DNA from 3 places in the Pseudomonas sp. AC463 genome. Region 1 is predicted to be linked to each of the others. Evidence: predicted binding sites of a transcription regulator. Region 1 holds the regulator's gene; each other region holds the start of a gene.
The links. Region 1 encodes FliA, which starts transcription of late flagellar genes. Its sites were predicted from a motif close to CTAAAGTTTNNNNNNNNNNNGCCGNTAA; they were not measured.
Positions count from the first base shown of each region.

Region 1 (3,278 bases):
GCGGTTGGCCGCCGCCTCAGTCAGCCTGACCACATAGGACAGGCGTTCGGTGGCATCAGTGATCTGCGAGATTTCCTCGGCCTGGGGCATATGCGGATCAATCTGGAAATTGACGATCGCACTGTGCAGCTCGCGTGTGAGCTTGCCCACTTCCTGATACAGGCCGCGGTCACGGGTCTGGTTGAGCTCATGGATCAACTGCACCGCGTCGCCGAACTGGCCTTTTTCAAGGCTTTCGACCAACTGGTGAGCATGCTTTTTCAGGGTCGACTCGAAGTCTCCCTGTGATGATTCTTTATGCTCCATAGCTCCCCCGCGATGGCATTAGCCGTGGATGCGTTCGAAGATTTTTTCGATCTTCTCTTTCAAGGCCAATGCAGTGAATGGCTTGACCACGTAGCCGTTAACCCCAGCTTGGGCGGCTTCGATGATCTGCTCACGCTTGGCTTCGGCGGTCACCATCAGCACAGGCAGGCTGCGCAGCTTTTCGTCAGCGCGCACGTGGCGCAGCAGGTCGATACCGGTCATGCCCGGCATGTTCCAGTCTGTTACCAGAAAGTCGATGCTCCCGCTGTTGAGGATCGGAATCGCCGTAATGCCGTCATCCGCCTCGACCGTGTTAGTGAACCCAAGGTCACGCAACAGGTTTTTTATGATCCGCCGCATCGTTGAGAAGTCATCAACGATGAGGATTTTCATGTTCTTGTCCAATTCGACCTCCAAGCAGTCTTAAACGCGCCCAGCACCTGGACGCGCCATTTCAATCAACAGGCATTACACAAAAAGGACTGCCGGGAGCACCACGGATTGAAGCCGCGAAGGTCTATCACCCTCGCGGCCTCGCTTTGCAGTGCTCCCCAACACTGCCTGTCAGCGCGCTCGCCACTCTCCCAAACGCCCCCGCAAGCGGGCTGCGCACTGGCTATGCAACTGGCTGACCCGCGATTCGCTGACCCCCAGGACCTCACCGATTTCCTTGAGGTTCAGCTCTTCGTCGTAGTACAGCGCCAACACCAGCCGCTCACGCTCCGGCAAATTGGCAATCGCGTCGGCCAAGGCGCCCTGGAAACGTTCATCTTCCAGGTCGCGCGATGGCTCCATATGAGCGCTCGCGCCGTCCTCGTGCAGCCCTTCGTGTTCGCCGTCCTGCAACAGGTCGTCGAAACTGAACAGGCGGCTGCCCAAGGTATCGTTCAAAATCCCGTAGTAATCGTCGAGACTCAATTGGAGTTCGGCCGCAACTTCGTGATCTTTAGCGTCGCGACCGGTTTTTGCTTCAATTGCGCGAATTGCGTCACTGACCATGCGCGTATTGCGGTGTACCGAACGCGGCGCCCAGTCACCTTTACGCACTTCATCGAGCATCGCGCCACGGATGCGGATACCCGCATACGTCTCGAAACTCGCACCCTTGCTCGCGTCGTACTTGGTCGACACTTCGAGCAGGCCGATCATGCCCGCCTGGATCAGGTCTTCGACCTGGACGCTGGCGGGCAGGCGTGCCAGCAAGTGATAGGCGATGCGCTTGACCAGGGGCGCGTAGCGCTCGATCAATTCGCCTTGGCTGTCACGGGCAGACTTCTTGTACGCGTTGTAGCCAGTCGCTGTCATAGCACGGGTCCTGCGCTCGTCTGATGCACCAATCGCTCGACGAAAAACTCCAGATGCCCCCGCGGGTTGGCGGGCAACGGCCAGGTATCGACCTTCTGGGCAATAGCCTTGAACGCCAGAGCGCACTTGGAACGAGGGAACGCTTCGTAGACTGCACGCTGCTTTTGCACAGCCTTGCGCACACACTCGTCGTAGGGCACTGCGCCGACGTATTGTAAGGCGACATCGAGAAAGCGATCCGTGACCTTGGTCAACTTGGCGAACAGGTTGCGACCTTCCTGCGGGCTCTGGGCCATATTGGCCAGCACGCGGAAGCGGTTCATGCCGTAGTCACGGTTGAGCAGTTTGATCAGGGCGTAGGCGTCGGTGATCGAGGTGGGTTCGTCGCACACCACCAGCAACACTTCCTGCGCAGCGCGCACGAAGCTGACCACGGACTCGCCGATCCCGGCGGCGGTGTCGATCACCAGCACGTCGAGGTTGTCGCCGATATCGCTGAACGCCTGGATCAGGCCGGCATGCTGCGCCGGGCTCAGATGCACCATGCTCTGGGTGCCGGAAGCGGCCGGCACGATGCGGATGCCACCGGGGCCCTGCAGCAGCACGTCGCGCAGCTCACAGCGGCCCTCGATCACATCGGCGAGGGTATGTTTGGGCGTCAGTCCCAGCAGAACGTCGACGTTCGCCAGCCCCAGGTCAGCATCCAGCAGCATGACGCGACGGCCAAGCTCTGCCAGGGCCAGGGACAAATTCACTGACACGTTAGTTTTCCCGACGCCACCTTTGCCGCCGGTCACCGCGATCACCTGTACGGGATGCATGCTGCCCATTTTATTTCTTTACCTTGTCTTGCTTAGACGCAGGCTACATGGCTTGGCCGCGTGAATCGCTTGCAGACCATCGATGTAGATACATTTCACGGTGTTCATCCTGCCCTCAACCCACCCGCTTTGCCGGGTTGTGGTAGAGGTCGGCGAACATATCGGCCATCGCTTCCTCGCTAGGCTCTTCTTGCATTTGCACGCTGACTGCACGGCTGACCAACTGATGACGGCGCGGCAGATGCAGATCATCCGGGATCCGCGGGCCGTCGGTCAGGTAGGCGACCGGCAATTCATGACTGATGGCCAGGCTCAGCACCTCGCCCAGGCTCGCGGTTTCATCGAGCTTGGTGAGGATGCAACCGGCCAGGCCGCAGCGTTTGTAACTGTGGTACGCAGCGGTAAGAACCTGTTTCTGGCTGGTGGTTGCAAGCACCAGGTAATTTTTCGATTTGATCCCACGTCCGGCCAGGCTTTCGAGCTGCATGCGCAACGCCGGATCACTGGCTTGCAGGCCGGCGGTGTCGATCAGCACTACGCGTTTGCGCAGCAGCGGGTCGAGGGCGTTGGCCAGGGACTGGCCCGGGTCTACGTGGGTCACCGACACATTCAGGATGCGGCCCAGGGTCTTGAGCTGCTCCTGGGCGCCGATGCGGTAGCTGTCCATGCTCACCAGCGCAATGTTGTGCGCGCCGTACTTGAGCACATACCGCGCCGCCAGCTTGGCCAGGGTGGTGGTCTTGCCCATGCCGGCAGGGCCGACCATGGCGATCACACCGCCCTCTTCCAGCGGCTCGACTTCCGGGGTGACGATCATGCGCGCCAAGTGCGCCAGCAACATGCGCC
Region 1 covers NZ_CEEDDZ010000031.1:47,477-50,754, forward strand. Annotated here, with positions in the region: gene AC0IYH_RS27565 (protein phosphatase CheZ) at 1-306, opposite strand, end outside; gene AC0IYH_RS27570 (chemotaxis response regulator CheY) at 325-699, opposite strand; gene fliA (RNA polymerase sigma factor FliA) at 871-1,611, opposite strand; gene fleN (flagellar synthesis regulator FleN) at 1,608-2,441, opposite strand; gene flhF (flagellar biosynthesis protein FlhF) at 2,548-3,278, opposite strand, start outside.

Region 2 (3,278 bases), on a different contig from region 1:
AAAACCACGGCCCTGTTCACCGGCACGGGCGGCTTCGATGGCGGCGTTAAGCGCAAGCAGGTTGGTCTGTTCGGCGATGGAGGTGATCACACCGACGATGCCGCCGATTTCCTGGGAGCGCTGGCCCAGGGTGTTGATCACCGTAGCGGTGCTGTTCAGCGCGGCCGCGATATGTTCCAGCGACGACGACGCCTCTTGCATCGAGGTGCGGCCAATGCGGGTCTGCTGCGCGTTTTCCTGGGCCAGACGCTCGGTGCTGCCCATGTTGTCGGCGATGTTCAGCGAGGTGGCGCTGAACTCCTCCACCGCGCCGGCCATGCTGGTGATCTCGCCGGACTGCTGCTCCATGCCTTCATAGGCACCACCAGACAGCCCGGACAGCGCCTGGGCACGGCTGTTGACCTCTTCGGCCGCCTTGCGGATATGCGACACCATGGTCGACAGCGCTTCGCCCATCTGGTTGAAGCTGCGCGCCAACTGGCCGATTTCGTCATGACTGGACACATTGAGGCGCGCGCTCAAATCACCGGCACCCAAGGCCTCGGCTTGACGCACCAGATCACTCAAAGGCTGCAGTTTGCTGCGCAGCAGCCAGACGGTGGCGCCCACCGCCAGCAGCATGGCCAGCACGCTGCCAATCACCAGGCGAATACCCACCGCCCAGGTAACCGCGCGGATTTCAGCCTTCGGCATGCTCGCGACCACAGCCCAAGGGCCACCGTCGAACGGCACCGAAACGCTGTAGAAGTCTTCGTTTTTGTCGCTCCAGAAGCGACCTTTGCCTGGGTTCTTGGCCAGGTCCAGCATCACGGCAACCGACTGATCCAACGCCTGCACACCGGCCGGCGGCACCAGCCAACGCTTCTGCTCATCCAGCAACGCCAACGAACCGGTCTGGCCGATGCGGAAGCGTTTGAGGTTTTCAAACTGGGCGGCCTGCGCGTCGGTGTAGTCGAAACCGATAAACAGCACGGCGATCACCTTGCCGCTGCTGTCCCGTACGGGGGAGTACTGGGTCATGTAGGAGCGATCGAACAACACCGCGCGGCCGATATACGCCTGGCCGCTGAGCACACGCTGATAAGCCGGGCCCTGGCGATCAAGCACAGTGCCAATGGCGCGGCTGCCGTCCTGTTTGGTCAGGGAGGTGCTGACCCGGATGAAGTCTTCACCGTTGCGCACGAACACCGTGGCTACGCCGCCGGACATCTGCTTGAACTCATCGACTTCGGTGAAGTTATTGTTGAGCACTTCGCTGCCCAGCAGCAGGCTCGGTGTCTGCACCCCGGCCACGGTGACCAGTTGATCAGCCTGCACACTCAAACCGGCGCTGAAGCGCTTTTCAAACAATCCAGTCAGGCGCTGCGTACTCTCGCGCAACGTGCTGTGGAACGTATTGAGTTGGTCGGCGAGCAAACGCGCTTCGCTGGCCAGGTGCTCCTCGCGGGTATCGAGGTTGGCGGAGTCGAGGGAACGCAAGGCGAAAACGGTACTGCCGCTGATGGCGACAGCCAGAATCACAGCTAATGCGAGGCCTAACTGGGAGGCAATCCGGGCGCGAGGTTGAGACATGAGGGCTCCTGGCCGAGGCCAGGATCATCCTGATCTCATAGCGCTGCTCGGCAAATTATCTGGTGGGTAGCGTTGGTGCACGATGGTTCCAACACACCTACTTCGGCGGGCGCGCGCAATACTTGAGCGAAACGTACGGGTATCACGCAAACGATTGCATGAACGGCCTGCAAACACTCAGTCGAGGCGCTCTACCGCCGGTAAAACCATGGCCTGCACTTCGCTCTGGAGAAAATCCGCCAGGCGCCGCAAGCGCTCACCACCGGGACGGGTTTTTGGCCACACCAGGTAATAGTTTTCCCGACTGGCCACCGCCGTCGGCCACGGCAGGCTCAGCCGCCCTTGGGCGACGTCTTCGGCCACCATCAGCAAATCGCCCATGGACACGCCATACCCCCGCGCGGCCGCGATCATGCCCAGTTCGAGGGTATCGAACACCTGCCCGCCCTTGAGCGACACCTGGGATGAGAGCCCCATGCGCTCCAGCCAATTGCGCCAGTCGCGCCGGTCGGGCGTCGGGTGCAGCAACTCGGCGGTGGCCAGGCGCTCGGCGTCCCACGGCCCATCGTCCAGCAGGTTTGGGGCGCCGACCGGGATCAGCAATTCGGGGAACAGATAGCTGGCCTCCCAGTCCGCCGGAAAATGCCCGTAGCTCAGCAGCACGGCGCAGTCGAACGGCTCCTGATTGAAGTCCACTTCATCCACGTTCATCCAGGCGCTGGTCAGTTGCACCTCATTGCCCGGCTGCAATGCGCGGAAACGACTCAGCCGCGCCAACAGCCAGCGCATGGTCAGGGTCGACGGCGCCTTCATGCGCAGGATGTCATCCTCGGCGTTCAGGGTATGGCAGGCCCGCTCCAACGCGGCGAAGCCTTCGCGCACGCCGGGCAACAGCAGGCGCGCAGCCTCGGTGAGTTGCAGGTTACGCCCGCTGCGCTGGAACAGGCGGCAGGCGAAATGCTCTTCGAGGGTGCGGATATGCCGGCTCACCGCACTCTGGGTAATCGACAACTCATCGGCCGCGCGGGTGAACGAGTTATGCCGCGAAGCGGCTTCAAAAGCACGCAGGGCATACAGCGGAGGAAGACGACGGGACATGGGAAAGCTCCGACAGCGCAATTTCGAAACCCTACCAGAATCAACCAGGCATGAGTTTTAATCATGCGAACGATCGCTTTTATCCCTTTGTGCAATGGGCGCAGAGCGCCGAGAATCAACCCTCTTCCAACCCTCTGACTTTTCGAGTGTGATGATCATGCAGCATCCGGCACGTACCGAACTCTGGGCCATTCTGCGGCTGTCGGGGCCGTTGATTGCCTCACAGTTGGCGCACATGCTGATGGTGCTGACCGACACGCTGATGATGGCCCGCCTGAGCCCCGAGGCCCTGGCCGGCGGTGGCCTGGGCGCGGCGAGTTATTCATTTGTGTCGATCTTTTGCATCGGCGTGATTGCCGCCGTGGGCACCTTGGTGGCCATCCGTCACGGCGCCGGCGATATCGAAGGCGCCACCCGCCTGACCCAGGCCGGGCTGTGGCTGGCCTGGTTGATGGCTTTGGCGGCAGCCCTGCTGCTGTGGAACCTCAAGCCGGTGCTGCTGATGTTCGGCCAGACCGAAACCAACGTGCACTCGGCCGGGCAATTCCTGACGATGCTGCCGTTCGCCCTGCCCGGTTACCTGAGTTTCATGGCGCTGCGGGGGTTCA
Region 2 covers NZ_CEEDDZ010000006.1:221,394-224,671, reverse strand. Annotated here, with positions in the region: gene AC0IYH_RS09735 (methyl-accepting chemotaxis protein) at 1-1,572, opposite strand, end outside; gene AC0IYH_RS09730 (LysR substrate-binding domain-containing protein) at 1,750-2,670, opposite strand; gene AC0IYH_RS09725 (NorM family multidrug efflux MATE transporter) at 2,822-3,278, shown strand, end outside.
Region 2: AC0IYH_RS09735 (methyl-accepting chemotaxis protein) is a predicted target of FliA. The motif match lies at 1,672-1,699, and genes of this name have one in related genera.

Region 3 (3,278 bases), on a different contig from region 1:
TATCACCTGAGCCGTATTCTGGCCGAAAACTGCCAGCAGTTGGGTAGGTCGCCGGTGGTAAATGAAATGGCGACTCGCATCAGTTACTGGCTCTACTTTACGCACCGAAATAGAGCACCAGTCCCATGGTGGTCCCATGGGGCTATTTTCTGGACGCCAAAAACCACAAACCCCCGACTTTCTCTAGTAAAATCAGGGGCTTGCGCTTTCTCAATTTGGCGGTGAAGGAGAAGATTCGAAACCCCATCACTTCAGGCATACGCAGCGTCCGATTCAGCTCGTACGCAATGACTGCTATTGGCCGATGGCTGCCCGTTACAAAGTGCAGTAGTCGGCCAAAAGCGGAAGTTCGGTTTATAGGAACTGCCTGGTGTTGCGACGATTGCATCAATTAGGCTACTCAACCGGTCATTGAGTGGCTAGTCTGAAGCTAGCCATCAGCGCCCCCAAAAAGCCTTTGTCACACAACAAATCGGTTAACTAACTGATTCAGGTTCACCGCTAGCTTTGACATCTCACCACACGCACTCGCTGTTTGGGCGGCTCCAGCAGCACTCTGTGTTGCAAGTTCACGAATGCTGACCAGGTTTCGATCAACTTCCCTAGCGACGTGAGATTGCTCTTCAGAGGCTGTCGCGATCATTAGGTTGCGTTCGTTAATTTGAATAATGCCCGTTGATATTTGATCCAGTGAGGTACTGGCCTCTTGGGCAACACCAAGAGATTCGGTGGCCAGGTCTCTGCTTGTATTCATCGCCTTCACGGCTAGGTCAGAATCACTCTGAATAGCAGCAATCATCTGCTCAATTTCCTGAGTCGACACTTGGGTGCGGTGGGCTAATGCCCTTACTTCATCAGCGACCACTGCAAATCCACGACCTTGCTCGCCAGCTCGCGCGGCCTCGATAGCGGCGTTTAACGCCAACAGGTTGGTTTGCTCTGCAATTGCCCGAATCACCTCGACAACTTTAGTGATGCTTTGGGCACGATCTGACAACCCTTGAATCTGTTGGCTTGTGTTTTCGACGTTACCGTTCAGCTTTTGAATTGACTTTAACGTCTGAGCCACCCGCGCCAAACCTACCTCAGTGTAACCCTGGGTACGCTTTGACTCTTCGGAAGCTGACTCCGCGTTGCGAGCGACCTCATCAACTGCCGCACTCATTTCTGTGACCGCTGTTGCAGCCTGATTGACTTCATCGTTCTGGGAAACAAGGCCCCGGCTTGACTCTTCAGTAACCACTGTCATCTCCTCCGAAGCTGAGGCCAACTGGGTGGAAGAATCGGATATCTGCATAATTGTGGCACGCAGGTTTGCCTGCATCTGCGCCAGAGCTTTCAACAGTCTCCCAGCCTCATCAGTACCACTGACCAATATCTCCTTGGAGAGATCACTAGCCGCGATACGCTCTGCCACAGACAGGGCATCGTTAATCGGAGAGGTAATACTTTTCGTGAGCACAAAAGCCAATCCTGCCGTCAAAATGACCACGCCCGTTATAAGTCCGATAACAAGCCAAAAACCATGGCTATAGAGATCGGTCGCGGTTTGCCCTGCCTGCGCTGCGCCTTCGTTGTTAAAGTTGGTCAAGTCTTTAATTTGCTGCTCCATTGTATTCGTGAGCGGGCGAATGCCTGTACTCACCAGATTGACCGCTGTGGCGATCTCACCTTGCCTCATCAAAGGTTCGAGAATATCTAGTTGTTTGGAATATGCATCGGCGCTGTTTTTTACCGGTGTGTAAAACGAGCGCTCTTTATCACTCGCTATCAGAGGATCATAGTTTGCCACCGCATCGGTGAAAGCCTTGCGATAGCCGGCGAAGCTTTCAATGTTCTTTTGAATGGACTGAGGATCGGCAATGGCTCGCTGGGTTTCGAGCCTCAGGCGAAGTGTCGCTTTGTCCATCAAAGCCGTTTGTCGGATACTGGCCATCCAATTGAGCTCAACGTCTTTTTCGGCATCCCTAAGCTTGCCCATTTGCAGGACTGCGAATACGCCGAGTACAAAAACAAGAACTATGATTGAAGCGAAAAACAGGGCAGCTCGTGGAGCTAAATTGAGGTTTCTGACGCGCATACGACGTTCCTGCTTTCCAATGATTGTTGAGATGCTCAAAAGGCTATCGACCCAAAGCTGAAAACTTGAAGCAAGTCGTCGAAAGGTGAAGTGAATGGTCCCTAGTTTCCTAGACACCTATGAGCAGCTGCTTTTGGCCGGTTTCTACCTATGCTGGCGGCGGGAGGGATACCGTCGCTACACGACCCAAAGCTGACGGTGGACTTAGGCAGAGATCGGCCAGCAGCTGCCAGCCGCATGCGTCTTGAAAAGTAGCGGCGCTTCACTCCTTCCACATTTAATTATCTTCGCTGTGCATCTAGTGAATGGGTTGATCCGTATGTGCTCTTGAGGGCTCGAGTGCGATGAGTATCCGAGATTATCAAGCGATGCAGTGCGATGAGTGGTTAGGCATTTCATGATCCGAACCGTCATCTCTGCCAAGGACAGCTACGATCATGATACGACCACAGTTAGGTACTGCCATGAACGCCAAGGATGACGCTCATTTTTTGGACCGCCTATTGCGCGGAGAACAAGACGCATATCGTGATTTGGTGTGCACGCATCAGGGAGCCATGAAGGCCATAGCTTATGGAATCGTGGGGCGGCACCATGCAGATGACGTAGTGCAAGAGGCATGGCTTGCGATTGTGAAAGGCATAGGCAAATTTCAGAGACGATCTAGCTTAAGAACCTGGATGATGGCCGTCACGTCCAATACGGCGAAGTGCCGATATAAAGCTCGGCGAAGTGAGTCGAATTGTATTCCATGTACCTCGTGGATTGAGGGAGGAGGCGTTTTAGTCGTAGGTGATTATTCCTACACTCCTTCCGTGATATCGCATGAAGATAGCCCTGAAGCACTTCTGAGCGAATCCGAGCTATATGCTCGCATCAACATTGCTCTCGAGACTCTACCGGAATTGCAGAGAAGCGTATTGATATTGAGGGAGCGCTCTGGGTTGGATCTAAACGAAATTTCTACGCTTCTTGGGATATCGCTGACTAACGTAAGAGTGCTATTGCACCGAGCTCGTTTAAAGGTTTTTTCTGCAATAGCGAAGTACCAGTCCGCTCTTGATATGTGAGCATTAGGGTTTGTCTGAAAAGTCAGCCCGCAAGCATTTCTCGATACAGGCCAGTGTAACCATGGCTTTGAAGCTGCTCGCCAGTTTTTCGTATCGCGTACAGAGCCGACGTTTTTCTTTGAGCCAAC
Region 3 covers NZ_CEEDDZ010000001.1:290,357-293,634, reverse strand. Annotated here, with positions in the region: gene AC0IYH_RS01390 (methyl-accepting chemotaxis protein) at 461-2,080, opposite strand; gene AC0IYH_RS01385 (RNA polymerase sigma factor) at 2,545-3,150, shown strand; one part of gene AC0IYH_RS01380 (IS5 family transposase) at 3,154-3,278, opposite strand, start outside.
Region 3: AC0IYH_RS01390 (methyl-accepting chemotaxis protein) is a predicted target of FliA. The motif match lies at 2,124-2,151, and genes of this name have one in related genera.